DNA from 2 places in the Agarivorans sp. 1_MG-2023 genome. Region 1 is predicted to be linked to the other one. Evidence: predicted binding sites of a transcription regulator. Region 1 holds the regulator's gene; the other holds the start of a gene.
What was found. The regulator ArgR, encoded in region 1, controls arginine synthesis, uptake and breakdown. The targets are predictions, from matches to a motif close to ANTGAATANNTATTCANT.
Positions count from the first base shown of each region.

Region 1 (10,616 bases):
TACTGTAGGTACTTTCATCTTATGGATGGGTTGGTTCGGCTTCAATGGCGGTTCTGTATTGAAACTCGCTGATGCCTCAAGCGCTCACTCTGTTGCTATGGTATTCCTAAACACTAACGCAGCTGCGGCAGCGGGTGCTGTTTCTGCTCTACTTGTGTGTAAGTTAACTTGGGGCAAAGCTGACCTAACAATGTTACTAAACGGCGCATTGGCTGGCCTAGTAGCAATTACTGCTGAACCTTCTACTCCTACTGCGCTTCAAGCCACTATGTTTGGTGCTGTAGCAGGCGTATTGGTAGTTGCTTCAATCGTATTCTTCGACAAGATTAAGATTGATGATCCAGTAGGTGCTATCTCAGTTCACGGTGTAGTTGGTTTGTTCGGTCTACTACTTGTTCCACTAACTAACGATGGTTCTAGTTTCTCTGGCCAAATCATTGGTGCCTTAACTATCTTTGGTTGGGTATTCGTTTCAAGCTTCATTGTTTGGAGTATCTTGAAAGCCGTAATGGGTATTCGAGTAACAGAAGAAGAAGAAATGAACGGTATGGACCTGTCTGATTGTGGTATCGATGCATACCCAGAGTTCGTAACAGTTAAATCTTCTAACTAAGAATAACTTGTTATCAAAAAGGCCTGCTTTTGCAGGCCTTTTTTTGTTTTAAAACATAGGCAATTTAGTTAACGCATGTTAATCTTAAGTCAAATGATAACGATTTGCGTTTAACTATTTGAAGGATTCGCTTGTGAACAAATCTGTATTCTCTTCGTTGGTAGCCGTATTGGCTTCATTGGTTGTTGCTACGCCAGCCATTGCTGCAGAAGAAGTTAACTTGTACTCATACCGCCAACAAAGCCTACTACAACCACTTACCGATGCATTTACCGTCGAAACTGGCATTAAGGTAAATGTTGTTCACGCAGAAAAAGGCTTAGCCGAAAAGATTAAGGCTGCTGGTGCGAATAACCCTGCTGATTTAGTGCTTACCGTTGATATTGGTCGCTTGGAAGAAGTACGTGCTGCTGGTTTGTTTGAAGCGGTAGATTCACCAGTATTAAATGACGTTGTACCCGCGCACTTGCGCCACCCAGAGAACCTTTGGTTTGCCTTAACCACACGTGCTCGTGTTGTTTACGCACATAAAGATCGTGTGAAAGAGGGTGAGTTAGCGTCTCTGAATGATTTAGCTGATCCAAAGTGGAAGGGTCGCATTTGTACGCGCTCAGGCAAACATGTATATAACATTGGTTTAATTGCTTCTGTGATTGCCGAAGATGGTGAAGAAGCTGCTGAAACATGGTTACGCGGCGTTAAAGACAACTTAGCTCGCAAACCTCAAGGTAATGACCGTGCTCAAGCTAAGGCTATTTTCGAAGGTCAATGTGACCTTGCTATCGCCAACCGCTACTACATGGGTAAAATGTTTTACAACACTAAAAGCCCTGAGCAACAGCAGTGGGCCGAGCAAATCCGTGTTGAGTACTTAGACCAACAAGTGGGTGGCCGCGGTCAGCACATTAACATTTCGGGTGCTGGTTTACTGAATACCGCTAAAAACAAAGATAATGCGATTAAGTTGCTAGAGTTCTTAGTGGGTGAAACGGCTCAAGGCCTGTACGCTACCGCTAACTTTGAAGAACCTGTACGCGCTGGCATTAAAACCGACGAGTTCATTGAAAGCTTAGGCGATTTCAAATCTGACCGCATTTCGTTACAAGACGTAGCAGACCAGCGCGCAGCAGCAGCTCGCTTGGTTGACCGCGTTGGCTTTGATATGTAAAGGTTGCTAAACTTGCTGTTCTATCTGCAAGCTTAGATAAAGCTGGCCTGAGGTCAGCTTTTTTTGTGTATACGGCGCAGCGCCGTTTTTTGTTTGGAAGCTATGAGCACTACCGCTACGTCTACTTCGGTTCGATTATTGTTGTCTAAATCTCGCTTCGATCTATGGGTATGGATAGCGCTTGCGATTGCCATTCTGGCGTTTATTCCGGTCATCACCTTATTTAAGTTATCTTGGGCGAATAACCAAGAAATTTGGCAGCATCTGCTCGATACGGTGTTTTGGATATATGTTAAAAACACCCTGCTGTTGTGTATGGGAGTTGCCCTGTTTACCGCTTTTATTGGTACAGGGGCGGCGTGGCTGGTTACTCGATTTAACTTCCCTTTAAAATCTGTTTTTGTATGGGCACTTTTGCTGCCTTTAGCTGTGCCGAGTTACATATTGGCCTTTGTGATAACCGATCAATTGGAATACGCCGGTTTTGTGCAAAAAAGCTTGCGGGCAATTTTTGGCTGGCAAACCGCGCGCGATTATTGGTTTCCTGAGATCCGCTCGATTCAAGGTGCTATCGCTGTACTCAGTTTAGTGCTTTACCCTTATGTGTATTTGTTGGCTCGTGCTGCATTTGTCGAGCAAGCCGCGCAGCTGTTTGAAATGAGTCGCTGTTTAGGGAAAAGCCAAACACAAAGCTTTTTTAAAGTAGCACTTCCATTGGCCAGGCCAGCCATAGTAGTGGGTGTGACTTTAGCCTTAATGGAAACCATTAATGAATATGGCACCGTAGAGTTTTTTGCGGTACCCACGCTTACCGCGGGTATTTTTGATGTATGGCTGAACATGAGTAGCTTGTCGGCCGCTGCACAAATTGCCTTAATGTTGGTGAGTTTCTCTATTTTACTGCTGGGGCTAGAGCGTTACAGCCGCAACGCAGGTAAGTTTTACAAGTTGACTGGGCAATCTCCAGCAATGTTTGCCGAGCCTCTTAAAGGCGCTAAAGCTTGGACGGCCACGCTACTTTGTTTGTTGCCGATTAGTTTGGGGTTCATCCTGCCGGTCACGGTGTTAAGTAATTATGCTTTACGTAACTTAGATTCTGGCTTTGACCAGTATTTAACTAATGCGTGGAATAGCTTTTCGTTAGCTGCAATGGCGGCGTTACTCACTACAGCCTTGGGTTTATTACTAGCCTATGGAGTACGTTTATCTAAAAGTAATAAGATGCGCAGCATCGCCGAGGCAGCAACGCTGGGTTATGCGATTCCTGGTGCGGTATTGGCGGTAGGTATTTTGTATCCGCTTGGCTTGTTTGATAATGCGGTCGATAGCTTAATGAAAGCTTGGTTTAACTACCCTACAGGTTTACTGCTTACCGGCACAGGAGGGGCTTTAGTGTTGGCTTACTCTTTACGTTTTATTGCCTTAAGTTACCGCACCCTAGATGCCAGCCTAACTAAAATTACGCCAGAAATGGACGACGCTTCTCGAGTATTAGGCAGCCGCTCTGGTAAAACGCTGTGGCGGATCCATTTGCCGCTGATCAGGCCAAGCTTACTTACTGCTATGTTATTAGTATTTGTCGACACCATGAAAGAGCTGCCAATTACCTTAATTTTAAGGCCGTTCAATTTTAATACCTTGTCTACTCAAGTATGGGATTTAGCCTCTTTGGAGCAACTAGAGCAAAGTGCTTTAGCAGCCTTAACCATATTATTGGCAGGTATTCTTCCGGTTATCATTATGAGTCGAAATATTGGCTCTTCAGAACAGCGCCCACAAGGACACTAAACCCGCAATGAGTATTGTTTTACGTAAAGTTAATCATTTCTACGGTGAACAGCAGGCGCTTAAAGATGTCAGTATTGAGGTTGAAGAAAACCAAATTGTAGCGCTGCTGGGCCCATCAGGCTGCGGAAAAACTACTTTATTGCGTTTAATCGCAGGTTTAGAACGGCTGCAAAGTGGTGAGCTGTACTTGCAAGACAAGTTAGTAGCAGCCCCGGCACAAGCTATACACTTAGCTCCAGAGCAACGCGCGATAGGTATGATGTTTCAAGACTATGCCTTGTTTCCGCATATGAGTGTTAAAACCAATATAGAGTACGGACTACGCAAGCAACAAGATTTACCAAAGCGTCGCCAGTGGATTGAAGAAAGCTTAAACAACATGGGCATGCAAGGTCTGCTAGATCGCTTTCCGCATACTTTGTCGGGTGGCCAGCAGCAGCGTGTCGCCCTATTACGCGCTTTAGCTCCAGAGCCTAACACCATGTTGTTGGACGAACCGTTCTCTGCACTCGATGAGCATTTACGCCAACAAGTGCGAGAAGAAACCCTCGACGTATTGAAGAAAACCAAAACCCCCGCAGTGATGGTGACTCACGACCCGCTAGAGGCGATGTTTATCGCGGATCGTATTGTTGTGATGGAGCAGGGCGAAATCGTTCAAAATGCTAGCCCTCAAGAAATCTACAATCAGCCAGAAAATGCCTTTGTGGCAGCATTGTTTGGCCCAAGCAATCGCTTTGTTGTACCTGCAGAGCAAGGTGCGGTTAGTACCGCTTTAGGGGCGTTTTCGGCCAATCAAATTAACGATGGCGAACTGGCAGAGGTGATTGTTCGCGCTAAAGATGTGGTGGTGCATCAGCTTGAAAACAGCCAACAAGTAGAAGCGAGTATTATCTCGGTGCATTCAATGGGTAATGAAACGCACTTTAGGTTACAGCTAGCTGAATTACCTGAGCAGGTGATTCATGCGCGAATGCGTGACCATTGGCAAGCAAGTCCGGGCACTAAGGTATGGTTATCGGTTAATGGTGATGCGGCATTTGTCTTCCCCAAAGTGTAGTTTGGGGAAGTGTTGTTTGAAGCCTTAGGCGACTTCAAACAGTTCTTTTACCGATTGAAATACATCGGCAATCGCAACTTGGCGGGTAGGGGTAATAAAAATAGTATCATCACCAGCAATGGTGCCAAGAATACCTTCAGCTTTACCTAATGAATCTAGCAAACGGGCAATTAACTGCGCCGCACCAGGGCTAGTATGAATAACGATTAAGGCATCGTTAAAATCCATTTCTAGTACTAAGATTTTTAATTGACTAGAAACAGTAGGAACACCTAGCTCTGCAGGTAGGCAGTAAACCATTTCCATTTTTGCGTTTCGAGTACGCACTGCGCCAAACTTGCTTAGCATGCGTGACACTTTCGATTGGTTGATATTTTCGAAACCCTGATCTTGTAGGGCGGTCACTATTTCAGCTTGAGAGCCAAAACGTTCTTCTTTTAACAGTGATTTAAATGCTTTAATTAACTGTTCTTGTTTATCGCTATATTTCATCGGTGATCCGAGCTTGTAAATCCGCGGTTATTGTCGCCAACTTTTATATGTATATCAACTTTATTCTAGTTTTATGCATATAAATGCATAGTGAAACACATAATTGTTGTTCAATTAGCCAACATTTTCTTGTGAGGCTTTGCTAAGCTGAATTATGATAGCAACATCAAACTTGGTGTGTAGTTAACTATGTGGCTAAAATCTCTGTTCTTTCTTCCTTTGCTCGTACTTCAATCAGTACTTGCTGACGATAAACCTCTGCGAGTGGTTACCGAAGCATCTTATCCGCCCTTTGAATCATTTGATGAGCACAAGCAGCTGGTGGGTTTCGATATTGAGTTGGCTAAGGCCATTTGTGAACAAATAAATCGAGAGTGTGAGTTTTACCATCAGCCCTTTGATAGTTTGTTATCTAGCGTTGCTGCCGATCATTACGATGTGGCGATATCAGCCTTAGATATTACCGAGCAACGTAAAACCTTAGTAAGCTTTAGTGATGCTTATTTCGATAATATGGCGGTTTATCTCTCGAAGCCTGAGCTAGAAGTTGCAAGCAACTCAGTGGTTGCAGTACAAAGTGGCTCGAGCTTTATGCGCTTCTTACGTGAACAACGGCCTAATATTCTATCGATTGCTTACCCCAGTTATCAACTCGCCTTAGCAGATTTGAATCAAGCTAAAATTGATGCAGTATTTTTAGATTCGGCAGCAGCTCACTATTGGTTGGCAAGCCATCCGGATTTTGTGACTCAAGTGGATGAAAACTATCCAGCGAGCGGGTTAGGTATGGCGGTTTCAAAGCAAAACGAAGATCTGCTGAATCAAATCAACCATGCGCTTAATGTGTTAAAAAATAACGGCAGTTACCGAACAATATACCAGTCCTTCTTTAACTAACAAACACTGTTAGACCAAGGTCTTAAACCCTATAGTTAAAGTGTGATTAAGGCAGCTTTTTACTGTTTTAAAGTTGCTTTAAAAATGTTGCTAAATTGTATTTTAGAGCGGATTCCGTTATCTTGTTTCTGTCTTTATAGACATCCCCTCTACAATTACAAAAAAGCATGGAGAAGTTGGATGAAAGTTGCCGTATTAGGTGCTGCAGGCGGAATTGGCCAAGCCCTTTCATTACTATTAAAAACCCAGTTACCCGCTGGTTCTGAACTTTCGCTTTATGACATCGCCCCAGTAACACCTGGTGTTGCTGTAGATTTGAGCCACATCCCTACACAAGTGGCCATTAAAGGATTCGCAGGCGAAGACCCTAGCCCGGCCCTAGAAGGTGCCGATATTGTTCTAATTTCTGCCGGTGTAGCGCGTAAACCTGGTATGGATCGCTCAGATCTATTTAATATCAACGCGGGCATCGTTAAAAACCTTATCGAGAAAGTTGCCGTTACTTGTCCAAAGGCATGTATTGGTATTATCACTAACCCAGTAAATACCACGGTTCCAATCGCGGCCGAAGTATTAAAAAATGCTGGCGTATATGATCCCGCTAAATTGTTTGGTGTAACCACACTAGACGTGATTCGCTCAGAAACCTTTATCGCTGAAGCGAAAGGCCTAAACCCAGCAGACATTAAACTTAACGTTATTGGCGGCCATAGCGGTGTAACAATTTTGCCATTGCTTTCTCAGTTAGACGGTATTTCGTTTACTGATGAAGAAATTGCAACAATGACTACACGCATCCAAAATGCCGGTACAGAAGTTGTTGAAGCTAAAGCCGGTGGCGGTAGTGCGACACTTTCTATGGGCCAAGCAGCAGCACGTTTCTGTTTGTCTTTAGTTAAAGCAGCGCAAGGCGAAGACGTGATTGAGTGTGCTTACGTAGACGGTGGCAGCGAGCATGCTAAGTTCTTTGCTCAACCTATCCGTTTGGGCCCTCAAGGTGTTGCTGAAATCTTACCTTATGGTGAGATTAGCGCCTTTGAAAAAGCCGCAGTTGAAGGTATGTTAGATACCTTACACGGCGATATCGATAAAGGTGTTGAGTTTGTTTAAACTCTTCCACTAGCCGATACTAAGGAGTGCTTGCACTCCTTTTTTTGTGGCTAAAAAGTCACTTTAGTTTTTGCCAGCCTTGCCGATAGCATAATTGTTAAGACGATAGGAACGGCTATGAATAAGCAACTCATTTCATTACTTCTAGCAGCAGGCTTAAGCACCTCGGCGTTTGCTGAGTCTATTGACGCTTTGTCGGTAGAAGACGAACTTGATGCTCCTCAGCAGCAAGCAGAGCCGGTAACTATTGATCCCACTGAGTATACTAGCCCATCAGATATAGAAGCGGTTCAGCTGTATAGGCAAGATGAATTAATTACTTGGATTAACAATAACCAGCACCTAACACGTGTAAAAGCCGACGACTGTCAATTGGTGGAAGACATTGAAGCGCGCGCCGAGAAAGTAGCCATTCCCGCTTATCAGTTTTTGTGGGGCGACATGCTGGCTTGGGGGGTATGTGTAGAGCCCAACCCAGAATTAGGTGTGATGTACATGTGGCGCGCCGCAAATCAAGGTTTAGCCGCTGCCATGGAACAACTGGGGCGCTACTACGCTACTGGCACCTTGGTACAGCAAGACTATGCTAAAGCAATTCCTTTGCTGAGAGAATCAGCTGGTCAAGGCTTTGTTCCGGCTCAATTACGTTTGGTCTCACTGTATGTTGAAGGTAAGGGCAGTCCTTACGATTACGAAGATGCTTACCGCTGGTTACATCACTCTATTATTGCCGATAAAAAAACGCACCGAGAAGCCAGCCAATTGCTTGCTTCACTAGCATCGAAGATGCCCGATTACGTGGTAGCCAAAGCTAAAGCCAGTAACCAACCCTACTAAAGCCACGCGCAAAGCATTAACATAGAGCTATTCTTGAAGGGTAATCCCCTCAATTGCTCAACTTGGTAGGTTAGTTAATGCAAAATCAGGCTGCGTCGGCCACTCTTACATCGACCTTACTCAATGCCTTAACCGAAGAAATGGCACCTGTCTCTAAAGACTGGCTGCATGCGTTATGTTCTGAAGAACAGCAAGCCCATTTTTCGGCAACCTTAACGCATATGTTAGAAGAAGGCTTGTTAGTCACTACACGTATTGGCGCCTATACCTTGCCAGAACGTTTAGGTTTGGTTACCGGCACCATTATTGGTCATCGCGATGGTTTTGGTTTTTTGAAAACCACTCAAGAAGGCACCGACTTATTCCTTCCGGCTAAAGAAATGCGCAAAGTGTTTCATAACGACTTTGTTCTGGCTGCGCCGTCGAGTATGGATAAAAAAGGCCGCCGAGAAGGCCAAATTATAAAAGTGCTTAAAGCGGGTAAGGTCGAATTAGTTGGCCGTTACTTTGTTGAAGGCAATCACCGTTACGTGGTGCCAGATGATTCGCGGATTAACCAAGACATCTTGATTGGTAAAAATGATACCGCCGGGGCTCGCCAAGGCCAAGTTGTGGTGATTGAAGTAGTTAGTCGTCCTGCCGCGCCAAAACTGGCGGTGGGTAAAGTAACCGACATTCTGGGCGAGAAAATGGCTCCGGGCATGGAAGTTCAGGTGGCTTTACGCAACCATGATATTCCGCATGATTGGCCAAATGCGGTCACTAAAGCGGTGAGCAAGCTTGAAGAAGAAGTGGATGAGGCTGCTAAGCAAAATCGAGTTGATTTGCGTGACTTACCATTAGTCACCATTGATGGTGAAGATGCCCGCGACTTTGATGACGCCGTGTTCTGTGAGGCGAAAAAATCAGGTGGCTGGCGTTTGTGGGTCGCCATTGCTGATGTGTCTTATTATGTACGCCCAGACGCCGCCTTAGATAGAGAAGCGCTTAATCGCGGTAATTCAGTCTATTTCCCAGATCAAGTGATTCCTATGCTGCCAGAGCAGTTATCTAATGGTTTGTGTTCACTGAACCCGCAAGTCGATCGCCTGTGTATGGTGGCTGAAATGACTATCTCGGCAGCGGGGCGTTTGTCGGGCTATAAGTTTTACGAAGCGGTGATGCATTCACATGCGCGATTTACTTATAACAAAGTGGCGGCAATTCTCGATGGTGATGAAGCGCTAGCGCAACGTTATGCCGATCAAGTTCCGCATCTGCAAGAGTTACATCGTCTTTATAGTGCGCTAAAAGTTAGCCGCGCACAGCGTGGTGGTATTGAGCTAGAAACTCAAGAAACCCGCTTTATTTTTAATGCTCAACGCAAAATCGAGCAAATTGTGCCGCTAACCCGTAACGACGCGCACAAGATGATTGAAGAATGCATGATTCAAGCAAACGTAGCGGCTGCAAAATTTGTAGAGAAACATCAGCAAGCTATTTTGTATCGGGTACACGACCGACCGGGTAAAGAACGCCTGACTAACTTTAGAGGCTTTTTGAATGAGCTAGGCTTGCCGCTGGGTGGTGGTGATGAGCCTCAGCCGAGTGACTATTTTACTTTGGTGGCATCAATTCAAGAGCGTCCAGATTTAGAACTAATTCAAACCATGTTGCTGCGTTCAATGATGCAGGCGGTTTATCAACCTGATAATTTAGGACACTTTGGTTTAGCGCTTAAGTCTTATGCGCACTTTACGTCGCCGATCCGCCGCTACCCAGATTTGTTATTGCACCGGGTGATTAAATTTTTAGTCAACAAGCTTGAGGCGGAAGCGGCAGGTAAAACTGTTAAAAATAAGTGGACAGTGACAGGCGGCTATTCATATCAAGATGACGAAATGGATAAGTTTGGTGAAGCTTGTTCAATGACCGAGCGTCGCGCCGATGATGCAACACGTGAAGTGTCAGACAGCCTTAAGTGCGAATACATGCAAGATCATGTAGGTACGGTATTACCGGCTACCATTGCAGCAGTCACCGGATTTGGCTTTTTTGCCCGTTTAGAAGAGTTCCATATTGATGGCCTAGTGCACATCAATTCTTTACGTGGCGATTATTATCATTATGATGCAGCTCGTCAGATACTGGTGGGTGAGAAAACCGGCAAACGTTTCCGCATTGGTGATGCGGTAACGGTAAAAGTCGCGTCGGTAAATATGGCTGATCGTAAAATGGAATTTGTCATCGTTAATAAAGATGGCCAAGCCGATGAGTTTGACCGCCCACAGCGCAGTGGTAAAGATGGTGGCCGCGGCAAGCGTTTTACCAAACCTGGTGAAGAGCGAGAAACCACTGGGCGCAATGGCGGTAAAAAGAAACCACGCCATCGCGATACAAAAAATAAAGGCAAACGACGCAAGCCAAGTACTGCTAGTGACAGCAATAAAGACACCAGTTCTGAGAACAAAGGTGGCTTTAGCCCTTGGCAGCAGCGTGACCCTGATGCTAAGAAAGCAAAACCGAATAATGACGCCAAGGCCAAACCGCGTAAGAAGCCCAAGAAAAAACGCAAGCAACGCCCTGGTAAACAAGAGCGCACAGCCGCTAAACAACAGAAGAATTAATCATGAGCCAACAAGTAATTTATGGCCTGCACGCAGTGCAAGCAT
Region 1 is NZ_JAUOSJ010000008.1:95,262-105,877, reverse strand. It holds gene Q4592_RS13235 (ammonium transporter) at 1-613, shown strand, start outside; gene Q4592_RS13230 (extracellular solute-binding protein) at 747-1,781, shown strand; gene Q4592_RS13225 (iron ABC transporter permease) at 1,884-3,569, shown strand; gene Q4592_RS13220 (ABC transporter ATP-binding protein) at 3,577-4,629, shown strand; gene argR (transcriptional regulator ArgR) at 4,654-5,121, opposite strand; gene Q4592_RS13210 (transporter substrate-binding domain-containing protein) at 5,311-6,018, shown strand; gene mdh (malate dehydrogenase) at 6,199-7,128, shown strand; gene Q4592_RS13200 (tetratricopeptide repeat protein) at 7,246-7,965, shown strand; gene rnr (ribonuclease R) at 8,043-10,571, shown strand; gene rlmB (23S rRNA (guanosine(2251)-2'-O)-methyltransferase RlmB) at 10,574-10,616, shown strand, end outside.

Region 2 (10,616 bases), on a different contig from region 1:
CAAGCTTCATGAAGAATTCTGGAACACGAGTCAGTACAAATACCTTCTCAATTTCCATCTTCTTGGCTTTCTTCATTAAGTGTTGCACCATGGCTCGGCCTTGGCCAGCACGCTGTGAGCCAGGGTTAACGCCTAATGAACGAATCTCTGCTAGGCCAGTATCGTACAAATATAGCGATGCACACCCAGTCACCTTGCCAGCTTGCTCGCTTACCGTGAAATCTCCAACGGCTTGTACTAATTCAGGACGTGGTCGCGGTAAGTTTTCACCCGCTTGCGCCCAGTAGTTCACCATAGTTTCAATGGTGTCTAAGTCGGTCATTCGAGCAGAGCGAACGTATAAACCTTTTACGTTACGTTTCGACAAGCGAGTTTCGGCTTCGGTTAAGGCATGTTCAACTTGCTCTGGCGCTACGCCGCCTAAGGCCTGGCGTTTAGCTAGCGTTGATTCTAGGGACAAGTTTGGATAAACGTCGTCTTCAATCTCTGGCGCTAACTCTTTAAACTCAGCCAGGCTTAAGTCTTCAAGCGGAACGCCTTTCTCAATGGCTTTAACCACTGCAATGCCCACAATGTGGTGCGCTTCGCGGAAAGGAATGCCTTTAGCCACTAAGTAATCGGCCAGTTCTGTAGCATTTGAGTAACCACCTTTAGCGGCCTCAGTGGTGGTTTCTTCATGCACATCCATATCATCAAGCACCAACTCAGCCATAGCTAAGCAGTCACCCCATGTATCTAACGCATCAAACAAACCTTCTTTGTCTTCTTGCATGTCTTTGTTATAAGCCAAAGGCAATGCTTTAAGGGTCATCATAATGCCCGACAATGCACCGTATACTCGGCCGGTTTTACCACGGATAAGCTCTAGTGCATCTGGGTTTTTCTTTTGTGGCATCAATGATGAGCCAGAGGTCACTTGGTCTGACAAATCTAAAAATGCCGACTCACCCGAGTTATAAAAAATTAAATCTTCAGCCATGCGGCTTAGGTGAATCATACTAATAGAGGCAGTAGAGATAAGTTCAACCACGTGGTCGCGATCAGACACTGAGTCCAAGCTATTACGCGTAGCACGGCGAAAGCCTAAATCTTTAGCAATTTGCTGGCGATCCATTGGGTAGGCGGTACCGGCTAATGCGCCACAACCAAGTGGTGATACATCTAAACGGCTTAGGGCATCTTGCAAACGAGAGTAATCACGTTCAAACATTTCTACGTAGGCCATTGCCCAGTGAGAAAAAGTAACCGGTTGAGCGCGTTGCAAGTGAGTGTAACCTGGCAGCACGGTGTCTTGCTGTTGGCGAGCAAACTTAACCAGTTTTTGTTGCAGCTTGTCTAAGTGCTCGAGTAATTCAACACCTTGGCTTTTACACCACAGTTTTAAATCGGTAGCAACTTGGTCATTACGGCTACGGCCTGTGTGAAGCTTTTTGCCTAAGTCGCCCACTCGTTGGATAAGTTGAATCTCTACCCATGAGTGAATATCTTCAGCATCACTGCCCAAAATCTGTTGCGGGTTTTCAGCAACTTGTTTACCCAAATCCAATAAGGCCGATTCCAAGCGCTGTTGCTCGTCGGCGGTAATTACACCCACACTTAACAATGCTTTCGACCATGCAATTGATCCGGTTATGTCTTGCTCCGCTAAACGATAATCAAAACGTAACGAATCATTGAACTGCTTAAATCTGGTATCTGCAGCTTGGCTAAAACGCCCACCCCACAATGCCATTTTACTCTCCATTTATTATTGCAAAGACCCCAGAGCAAATTGCCTCTGAGGTCTGTGTATTTCCTGCTTATACGTCGGCCAATCTTATTTGCTATTTAAAGCACGGATCCGGCTGGCTAGAGAGTATAAACGAATAAAGCCTTCAGCGTGCTTTTGATCGTACACTTGGTCTTCACCAAAAGTGGCAAACTCTTCTGAGTACAAGCTATTTGGTGAGCGTTTTTGTACCGCTACCGCTTGGCCTTTGTATAACTTAATCACTACGTCACCGTTAGCATCAGCAGCCATTGCTTCAGAAGCGGCGATTAGTGAAGTACATAAAGGCGTGAACCAACGACCGTCATACACCAAGTGTGCCATTTCTTGACCCACTTTCTCACGCCATACACGTGAGGTTTTATCGAGAACCAATTCTTCAATCGCACGTAAAGCAGCCACAATTACCGTGCCGCCTGGCGTTTCGTAACAACCACGAGACTTCATACCCACGGTGCGGTTTTCGGTAATGTCGATACGGCCAACACCATGAGCTGCAGCAATATCGTTCAGCTTCATTACGACTTGGTAAGGGCTTAATGCTTCATCGTTTACTGCAACAACACGGCCATTTTCAACTTTAAGGTTTACGTATTCTGGCTCGTTTGGCGCATCGACTGGATCAACTGTTAAGGTCCACACACCTTTACTTGGCTCGTTCCATGGGTCTTCAAGCTCACCACCTTCGTGCGAAATGTGCCACGCGTTAGCGTCACGGCTATAGATTTTGGTAGCTGAAGCGGTGGTTTCGATTTTGCGCTCTGCTAGGTAATCGAGCAAATCTTCACGGCTTTCCATTTCCCATTCACGCCAAGGTGCAATCACTTTTAGCTCTGGAGCAAGGGCTGCAAAGCAGCTTTCGAAACGAATTTGGTCGTTACCTTTACCAGTACAGCCATGACATACCGCATCGGCACCCACTTTACGGGCTACTTCTACTTGCGCTTTAGCAATGATAGGACGCGCCATTGAAGTGCCTAACAAGTAAGTACCTTCATAAACAGCACCAGTAGCGATAGTTGGGTAGATGTAGTCAGCAACAAACTCTTCTTTAAGGTCAACGATGTAACACTCTGAAGCACCAGACGCTAAGGCTTTTTCTTCAAGGCCAACCAGCTCTTCTTCGCCTTGACCCACATCGGCACAAAAAGCAACAATTTCACAATCGTTGTAGGTTTCTTTTAACCACGGAATGATGGCCGACGTATCCAAACCACCTGAGTATGCTAATACAACTTTTTTGATATCTGACATTCTTAAAATTCCTTGTTCAACTCAGCTCTTAGCTGAATAGCCACTAACTTAATAAACTCACTAATACGGCGTTTTGTGCATGCATGCGATTCTCAGCTTGATCAAAGATCAACGACTGAGGCCCATCCATCACTTCCGAAGTAATTTCCAACTCGCGGTGAGCAGGTTGGCAGTGCAATACGTGGTTAATGCCACATGATTGCATCAAATTCTGGTTAATCTGATAAGCCATGTACTTATCTTTTACAGATTGCAACGGCGTGTCGTCGCCCATCGATACCCAAGTATCGCCGTAAACCACATCGTAGCCTTTAATGTCTTCCACATTGTTGGTAACAACAATTTTGCCACCGTGGATTTTGGCTAGCTCATTGGCTTTTTGTACAATCTGAGCGTCCGGGCTTGCGCCCAGTGGGCACACAGCTGCGACTTCCATCCCTAAAATGGCGCCGCCCAATAATAACGAATGCGTGACGTTATTACCTTCACCCAAATAAGCTAACTTCACTTTGCTTAAATCTGAGTATTGCTCGCTAATGGTTTGAAAATCGGCAAGCCCTTGGCAAGGATGGTATAAATCACACAGGGAATTGATGATAGGCACCGACGAATTATCTCGCAGGGTTTGTAATGTTTTGTGCGAGAACACACGTGCAACAATGGCGTCGGCCCAACGAGTAATATTTGATGCAAAGTCTTTTACACTTTCGCGCTCGCCCATGGCACCGTTTTGTTGATCTAGGTATACCGCATGGCCGCCTAAGCGGTTAATGCCAATATCAAAGGTGACGCGAGTACGTAACGAGGGTTTTTCGAAAAGGGTTACCACACTTTTCCCGGCTAAGGTTTGGCCGTAATCTTTTGGTGTTTTCTTAATCTTAGCGGCCAATTCCAATAGCCCTAAAATTTGCTCTTGAGTTAAGTCCTGCAAGCTCAGCAGGTGTTTAAAATCACTCATCTTCTTTCCTTAAACGGTAACCTGAGTCCCTACCGACTCACCATTGTGTGTTTGTCCAGCTAACAAGCTGGCCAGTTTCGCTGGATCTTTCCATGATGCTAGCGCTACTGGTGTTTGTAAAAATGCTGCAGCATCTAAGGCGGCGTTCACTTTTACCGTCATGCCATCGGTAATCACACCGTCGGCAATTAGTTTCTCGGCTAATTGGCTATTTAACTCAGCCACCAGCTGCTTATTTTGGTCAAGCACGCCGGCAACGTCAGACAACAATACCAATTGGCCTTGTAATAGTTTGCACACAGCTAAAGCCGCTTGGTCAGCGTTTACATTATATAACTCGCCGTCTTCACCAATACCAATGGAACTCAACACCGGCACATGGCCTAAGCTGATTAAGCTGCTTAACAACGCAGGATTGCTTGGTGATACTTCACCTACATGGCCCAACCGTGGGTCCATTTGCACAACCTTGCAACTGCCAGCGTCACTTAAACATAAACCTACAGCCGATAAACCTGCTTTTAAAGCTTGAGCTAACAGCAATTTGTTACTGGTACCGGCAAGGGCACCAACCACATAAGGGATTTGTTCTTTTGGGGTAATACGCAAGCCGTCTAGCTTTTCTGATACAAAGCCGGTTTTAGCCAATACGTCTTCAACCACCACGCCACCGCCATGTACCAGCACAATAGGTTGCGAAACTTGCTGAAGCGCAGCAAACAAGTTATCCAAGGCTTGAGCATTATTCAATACCGCGCCACCTAATTTAATCACTAATGGTTTCATAATTAGCCCTTAAACTAGTGATTCACTAACGGCAAAGCCGTTACGAATGTTTAAACATTGAATGGCTTGGCTAGCGGCCCCTTTCAATAAGTTGTCTTCGGCCGATACCACAATTAAGTCATCGCCTTGTTGCTGCCAAGCTAAATCAATAAATGGCGTGCTTTCAACTTTAGCGATTGATGGCCACTCACCGCTTAGCACCCGCACAATGTTTTGCCCGGCGTAAGCTTGCTGATAAGCCTCATTAACTTGTTGTTCGGTAGTACCCGCTTTTAGGCAAACGTTAATGGTGGCTAAAATACCGCGCTTAAAGTTACCAAGATGAGGAGTGAAAATAACCGGATGACCTAAGTGCGCAGCAATTTCTGGCTGATGACGATGATTAAATACGCCGTAAGGCGCTAAGCTAACTTCGCAGAATGAGCTGGTTAAAGATGCTTTACGCCCAGCCCCACTCACCCCACTGGTGGCATTAATAATCGCTTTGCTGTTTTCATCAATCAGCCCTGCCTCGGCCAAAGGCTTAAGCGCAGTAAGAGAGGCGGTAGGGTAACAACCCGCAACAGCCACTAAATCGGTTTGCTTAATTTGTTCGGCATTCCATTCAGCTAAACCGTATACGGCTTTTTCTAATAACTCAGGAAATTGATGAGTAAAGCCATAGAATTTTTCGTAGAAGTCAGCACTTTGAACACGAAAGGCACCCGACAAATCGAACACCTGACAGCCGGTCGCCAAAAACGCCTCGGCTAAATCGTGACTTACCTCGTGTGCGGTCGCCAGTAAAACAATGTCAACATCGGCAAAGGTATTGGCAATATCAGCAACAATTAACGGTTGTACCGGCGCATCTACCACGCCACGTAATTTACCGTGCAAGGCAGACAGCGCCTTGCCTGCGTCTAAGCTACGCTCTGATACGTACAAACCCGCAAGCGTTAATTGAGAGTGGCGACTAACATAAGCCGCTAACTCTGCACCGGTGTACCCACTTGCTCCAACAATCGCAGCCTTTAACATCGTTTCTTGTTCCCTTGAAATCTTATGGCATAGTGTTTTTTGTAAGAGGCTATTTTACTGACCAATTAAACAAAAAGTCACTTTTTTAAGCACAATTTTTTTGGTGCTTATCTACTATAAGCGGAGCATACCACAGGCAATTCTTTATGCAATAAAAATGAATTTTTATTTACCTTTGATTTTATAAACATCGACTAAAAAGAAGCGAAAACAAAGTCGCAGTTCTACAAATATCGACAATAATCTATGGGGAAGCGCTTGATCCTAAGCAAAGGATTCGTCGTTAACTGTAATTTAATTACATGTATTTTGACTATATGGCCAGTCTTAGGTATGTTTTTGCATCAGGACTAGGGTGATTTAGTAAAAAAATTTCAATAATCGCTAGCAAACACAAGTGAAGGAAAAAGAATGAGCCAAACAATGCCTCAAGAAATCAATGGGTCGTTACGAGGAAATGTTAACTTACTCGGACAACTACTTGGCAACACCATTAAGAGCCACATGGGAGAAGCGTTTCTAGAAAAAGTAGAAACCATTCGCCAGCTAGCTAAAGCTTCACGAAATGATGATGACCAAGCCCGCGAGCAACTACTAGAGTTGTTGCGTAACCTAAGTGATGACGAGCTACTGCCGGTAACCCGCGCCTTTAGCCAATTTTTGAATCTTGCCAATATTGCCGAACAGTTTCACACTATTTCGCGCAACTGCGAAGGCAGTACCTGCGCACAAGATCCTATCGACTTAGTGTTTCAAAAACTAAAAAGCGAAAACCTGAGCGAAGCTGAAATTCATCATGCTGTAGCGCAACTGAATATAGAGCTAGTACTTACTGCTCACCCTACCGAAGTGACTCGCCGTACCTTAATTAACAAACACGTTGCCATTAACAATTGCTTAGATTGGTTGGAGCTAGACCTGCCTGACCGCGAACGTAGCCAATTACTTGGCCGCTTAGAGCAATTGGTTAATCAAGCTTGGCATACTGATGAGATTCGCCAGCAACGCCCTACTCCCGTAGATGAAGCTAAATGGGGCTTTGCGGTAATCGAAAACTCTTTATGGCATGCCGTACCTGATTTTGTTCGCCAGCTAGACAACAAACTAGGCCAACACTTTGACATGCGTATGGCACTCGATGCTGCGCCAGTAGTATTTTCTTCGTGGATGGGTGGTGACCGCGACGGTAACCCTTTTGTTACCGCAAATGTTACCGAAGAAGTATTGCTTTCTAGCCGCTGGGTAGCAGTAGATTTGTACTTAAAAGAAATACAAACCTTGGTTAGCGAATTGTCGATGAGTGATGCCAATGAAGCACTGCTTGAGCAAACTGGCGACCAAAGCGAACCTTACCGCGCGCTACTAAAAGTATTACGTAGCGAGTTGCAAGAAACTCACGACTACTTAACGGCTAAATTAAAAGGCCAATACACCGAAGCACGTGACCTTATCACCAATACCGAGCAACTGCGCGAGCCTTTAGAGCTGTGTTACTACTCGCTACAAGATTGTGGCATGGGCATTATTGCCGACGGCACCTTGCTAGATTTACTGCGTCGTATTGCCTGTTTCGGTATCAACTTACTGCGTTTAGACATTCGCCAAGATAGTGGTCGCCACGAGGAAGTATTCTCGGAAATCACTCGCTACTTAGGCATGGGCGATTACGCACATTGGAACGAAACGGATAAACAGCACTTCTTATTACAAGAATTGAATTCAAAACGTCCATTATTCCCACGCGCTTGGGAGCCTAGTGAGTCGGTTCAAGAAGTACTAGATACCTGTGCCGTTATTGCCAAGCAAGAACGCGAAGCCTTAGGTATTTACATTATTTCTATGGCCAGTGAGCCATCAGACGTATTGGCGGTTCAACTATTGTTGCAAGAAGCCGGTTGTCCATTCCGTTTACCTGTTGCGCCATTGTTCGAAACCCTAGACGATTTGAACAACGCTCCAGCGACTATGAGCAAGCTGCTATCTATTGATTGGTATCGCGGTTATATCTCGGGTCAGCAACATGTAATGATTGGTTACTCTGATTCCGCTAAAGATGCTGGCGTACTTGCTGCTTCATGGGCGCAATATCGCGCACAAGAGGCGCTGGTCTCTATCTGCGAAGGCCATTCGATTAGCTTAACCTTGTTCCATGGTCGTGGCGGTACTATTGGTCGTGGTGGTGCTCCGGCACACGCCGCACTGTTGTCGCAACCTCCAGGTTCATTAAAAGGTGGCTTACGTGTGACCGAGCAAGGCGAGATGATTCGCTTTAAGTTTGGTTTACCAAAAGTAGCCTTAGACAGCTTAAATCTTTACGCCAGTGCGGTACTAGAAGCTAACTTAGTTCCACCTATGGAGCCAAAAGATGAATGGCGCGACGTGATGGACCAAATCGCTGAGACCTCTTGCGAAGCCTACCGTGGCATTGTTTGGGGCGAAGAAGACTTTGTGCCTTACTTCCGCGCAGCCACACCAGAACGTGAACTGGCTAAACTGCCATTAGGTAGTCGCCCTGCGAAGCGCCGCTCCGACGGTGGTGTAGAAAGCTTACGCGCCATTCCATGGATTTTCTCTTGGAGTCAAAACCGTTTGCTACTTCCTGCTTGGTTAGGCAGTGGTGCAGCGTTCGAAGGTTTGATTAAAGACGGTAAGAGTGAATTATTAACCGAGATGCGCGCGTGGCCATTCTTTGATAATCGCCTAGCAATGTTAGAAATGGTATTTATGAAAGCTGATACTTGGCTATCTAAAATCTATGATGACCGCTTGGTTGAGCCAGAGCTCCAAGTACTTGGTGAAAAACTACGTACTAAGCTAGAAACAGCCAAAGCCGCTATTGTGTCGCTAGCACCAGATAATCGCTTATTAGCGAATCAAGCTTGGGTAGTAGAATCGCTTAACTTACGTAACCCGTATATTGATCCTCTGCATGTATTGCAGGTTGAACTGCTTAATCGTTCTCGTGCCAACGAAGAACTATGCCCAGTAGTAGACCAAGCCTTAATGGTGAGTATTGCAGGTATCGCAGCCGGCATGCGTAACACCGGCTAAGCAATAAGCTTGAGTAATAACAACCCCGCTTTACGCGGGGTTGTTTGTTCTTAGGCTAAGCTAACACTCTATTTAATTATTTACAGCAAGAAGCCGCTCGGCTTCACGGTGTCGCTCATTGATCCTTAGGATGTCTTCAATGCAACAATACAAAGGATGGTTATTTCTCGCCTCATTACTGCTTTATCTGCTGTATGCTTTTGAAGTAATAGGCGTTGGCTTAGCCACCGTAGTGACTTGGGCGGCAGCACTGGCGTACTTGCCACAGTTAAGCCGCGCGATACGCATTCAGGCAGGCTGTTTGTTAAGCATAGGTATAGTTTTGTTGTTGCTCGCCGCTAGCCAAAATACCTTGCTAAGCCCAATAGACGTTTTGTCTATTAACCTCCCCTTATTAGCCATGTTTAGTGCGGTGTCTTTCCTCGCCTTAGCCAATCCAGAAAACCAGCAAGACCCACTACCCACCGGTAAACGCAGCATCGCCTCTACCGCCTTAGGGGTGAACTTACTTGGCGCTATAATCAACCTGTCGATAATCTTTATTGTTGGCGACCGATTAGCAAAGCAAAAGCAACTCACCAACGCCCAGCAAAAGGTACTTATGCGTTGCTTTTGTGCGGCGGCCTGGTGGTCTCCTTTTTTCATTGCCACTGCAGTATCCATTACCTACGCGCCAGGCATGCAGTGGTTAGATGTATTATTGCCAGGGGCCTTAATGGCCTTGATTGCACTTATTTTTACCACCGCAGAAGTTTCGTTACGCGATAAAGACAATTTTGCCGGCTACCCATTGCGCCGCGAGAGCTTAACCATTCCTTTTGTATTGGCGGTCACGGTTATCGGGCTGCATTTTGCCTTTCCTGATTTCAGTATTATTTTGATGATTACCTGTTTAGCGCCTATTGCAGCGCTCACCTTTGCCAAAGGTAAATCGAAGGTCGTTATTGCTCGGCAGTTCATTACACACCGCCTATCTAACGTAGGTAGCCAATATGTGCTGTTTTTAGCCGCGGGGGTGTTCTCGGCCGGCATTAAAGCTTTGTTATTGGCCTACCCTGAAGCCTTGAGCTTACATAACATTGAATTTTCAGATCTAACCTTTGCAGTAGTATTAGCTCTGATGATTGTGGCCTGCATGTTTGGCATTCATCCAGTGATTAGTATCTCTTTAGCCAGCCCCTTGTTATTACCCCTTAACCCAGAACCAAGCCAGTTAGGCTTTTTATTCCTTAGCTCTTGGGCAATCTCTACCGGCAGCAGTCCTTTGTCGGGGGTAGGCTTAACTATGATTGGGCGTTATCAGTTTTCAACTTCGCAAATCCTAAAAAACAACTGGTATTACGCGTTCAGTATGTGGCTGATTTGTTCCGCGGTAAATGCCTTGTTAATGTAGCTAGCCAAGTCGCTTAAAATAAAAAAGGCTTAGCGTTTGCTAAGCCTAAATAGCTAAGTTTTAACCAATAGTTAAGCTGGGATTGCCTCCGCTGGACGCACACCTAGCGTATGGCAAATAGCATAAGATAACTCAGAGCGATTAAGCGTATAGAAGTGGAAGTCTTTCACCCCTTCGCGAGACAATACTTTCACCATCTCAATGGCAACACTCGCTCCCACTAGGTTACGGGTTGTTTGGTCGTTATCTAAACCTGCAAACTGTCCATGTAGCCAACTAGGTACTTTTACATTGGCAAACGAAGCAAACTTTTTCAGGGTTTTGTAATTCGATACCGGCAAAATTCCCGGTACAATTTCGCCTTCAATGCCTATGGCCGCGCAGCG
Region 2 is NZ_JAUOSJ010000004.1:356,299-366,914, reverse strand. It holds gene argH (argininosuccinate lyase) at 1-1,732, opposite strand, end outside; gene Q4592_RS07985 (argininosuccinate synthase) at 1,817-3,022, opposite strand; gene Q4592_RS07980 (ornithine carbamoyltransferase) at 3,066-3,980, opposite strand; gene argB (acetylglutamate kinase) at 3,990-4,766, opposite strand; gene argC (N-acetyl-gamma-glutamyl-phosphate reductase) at 4,776-5,786, opposite strand; gene ppc (phosphoenolpyruvate carboxylase) at 6,198-8,837, shown strand; gene Q4592_RS07960 (hypothetical protein) at 8,977-10,230, shown strand; gene metF (methylenetetrahydrofolate reductase) at 10,302-10,616, opposite strand, start outside.
Region 2: argC (N-acetyl-gamma-glutamyl-phosphate reductase) is a predicted target of ArgR. The motif match lies at 5,943-5,960, and genes of this name have one in related genera.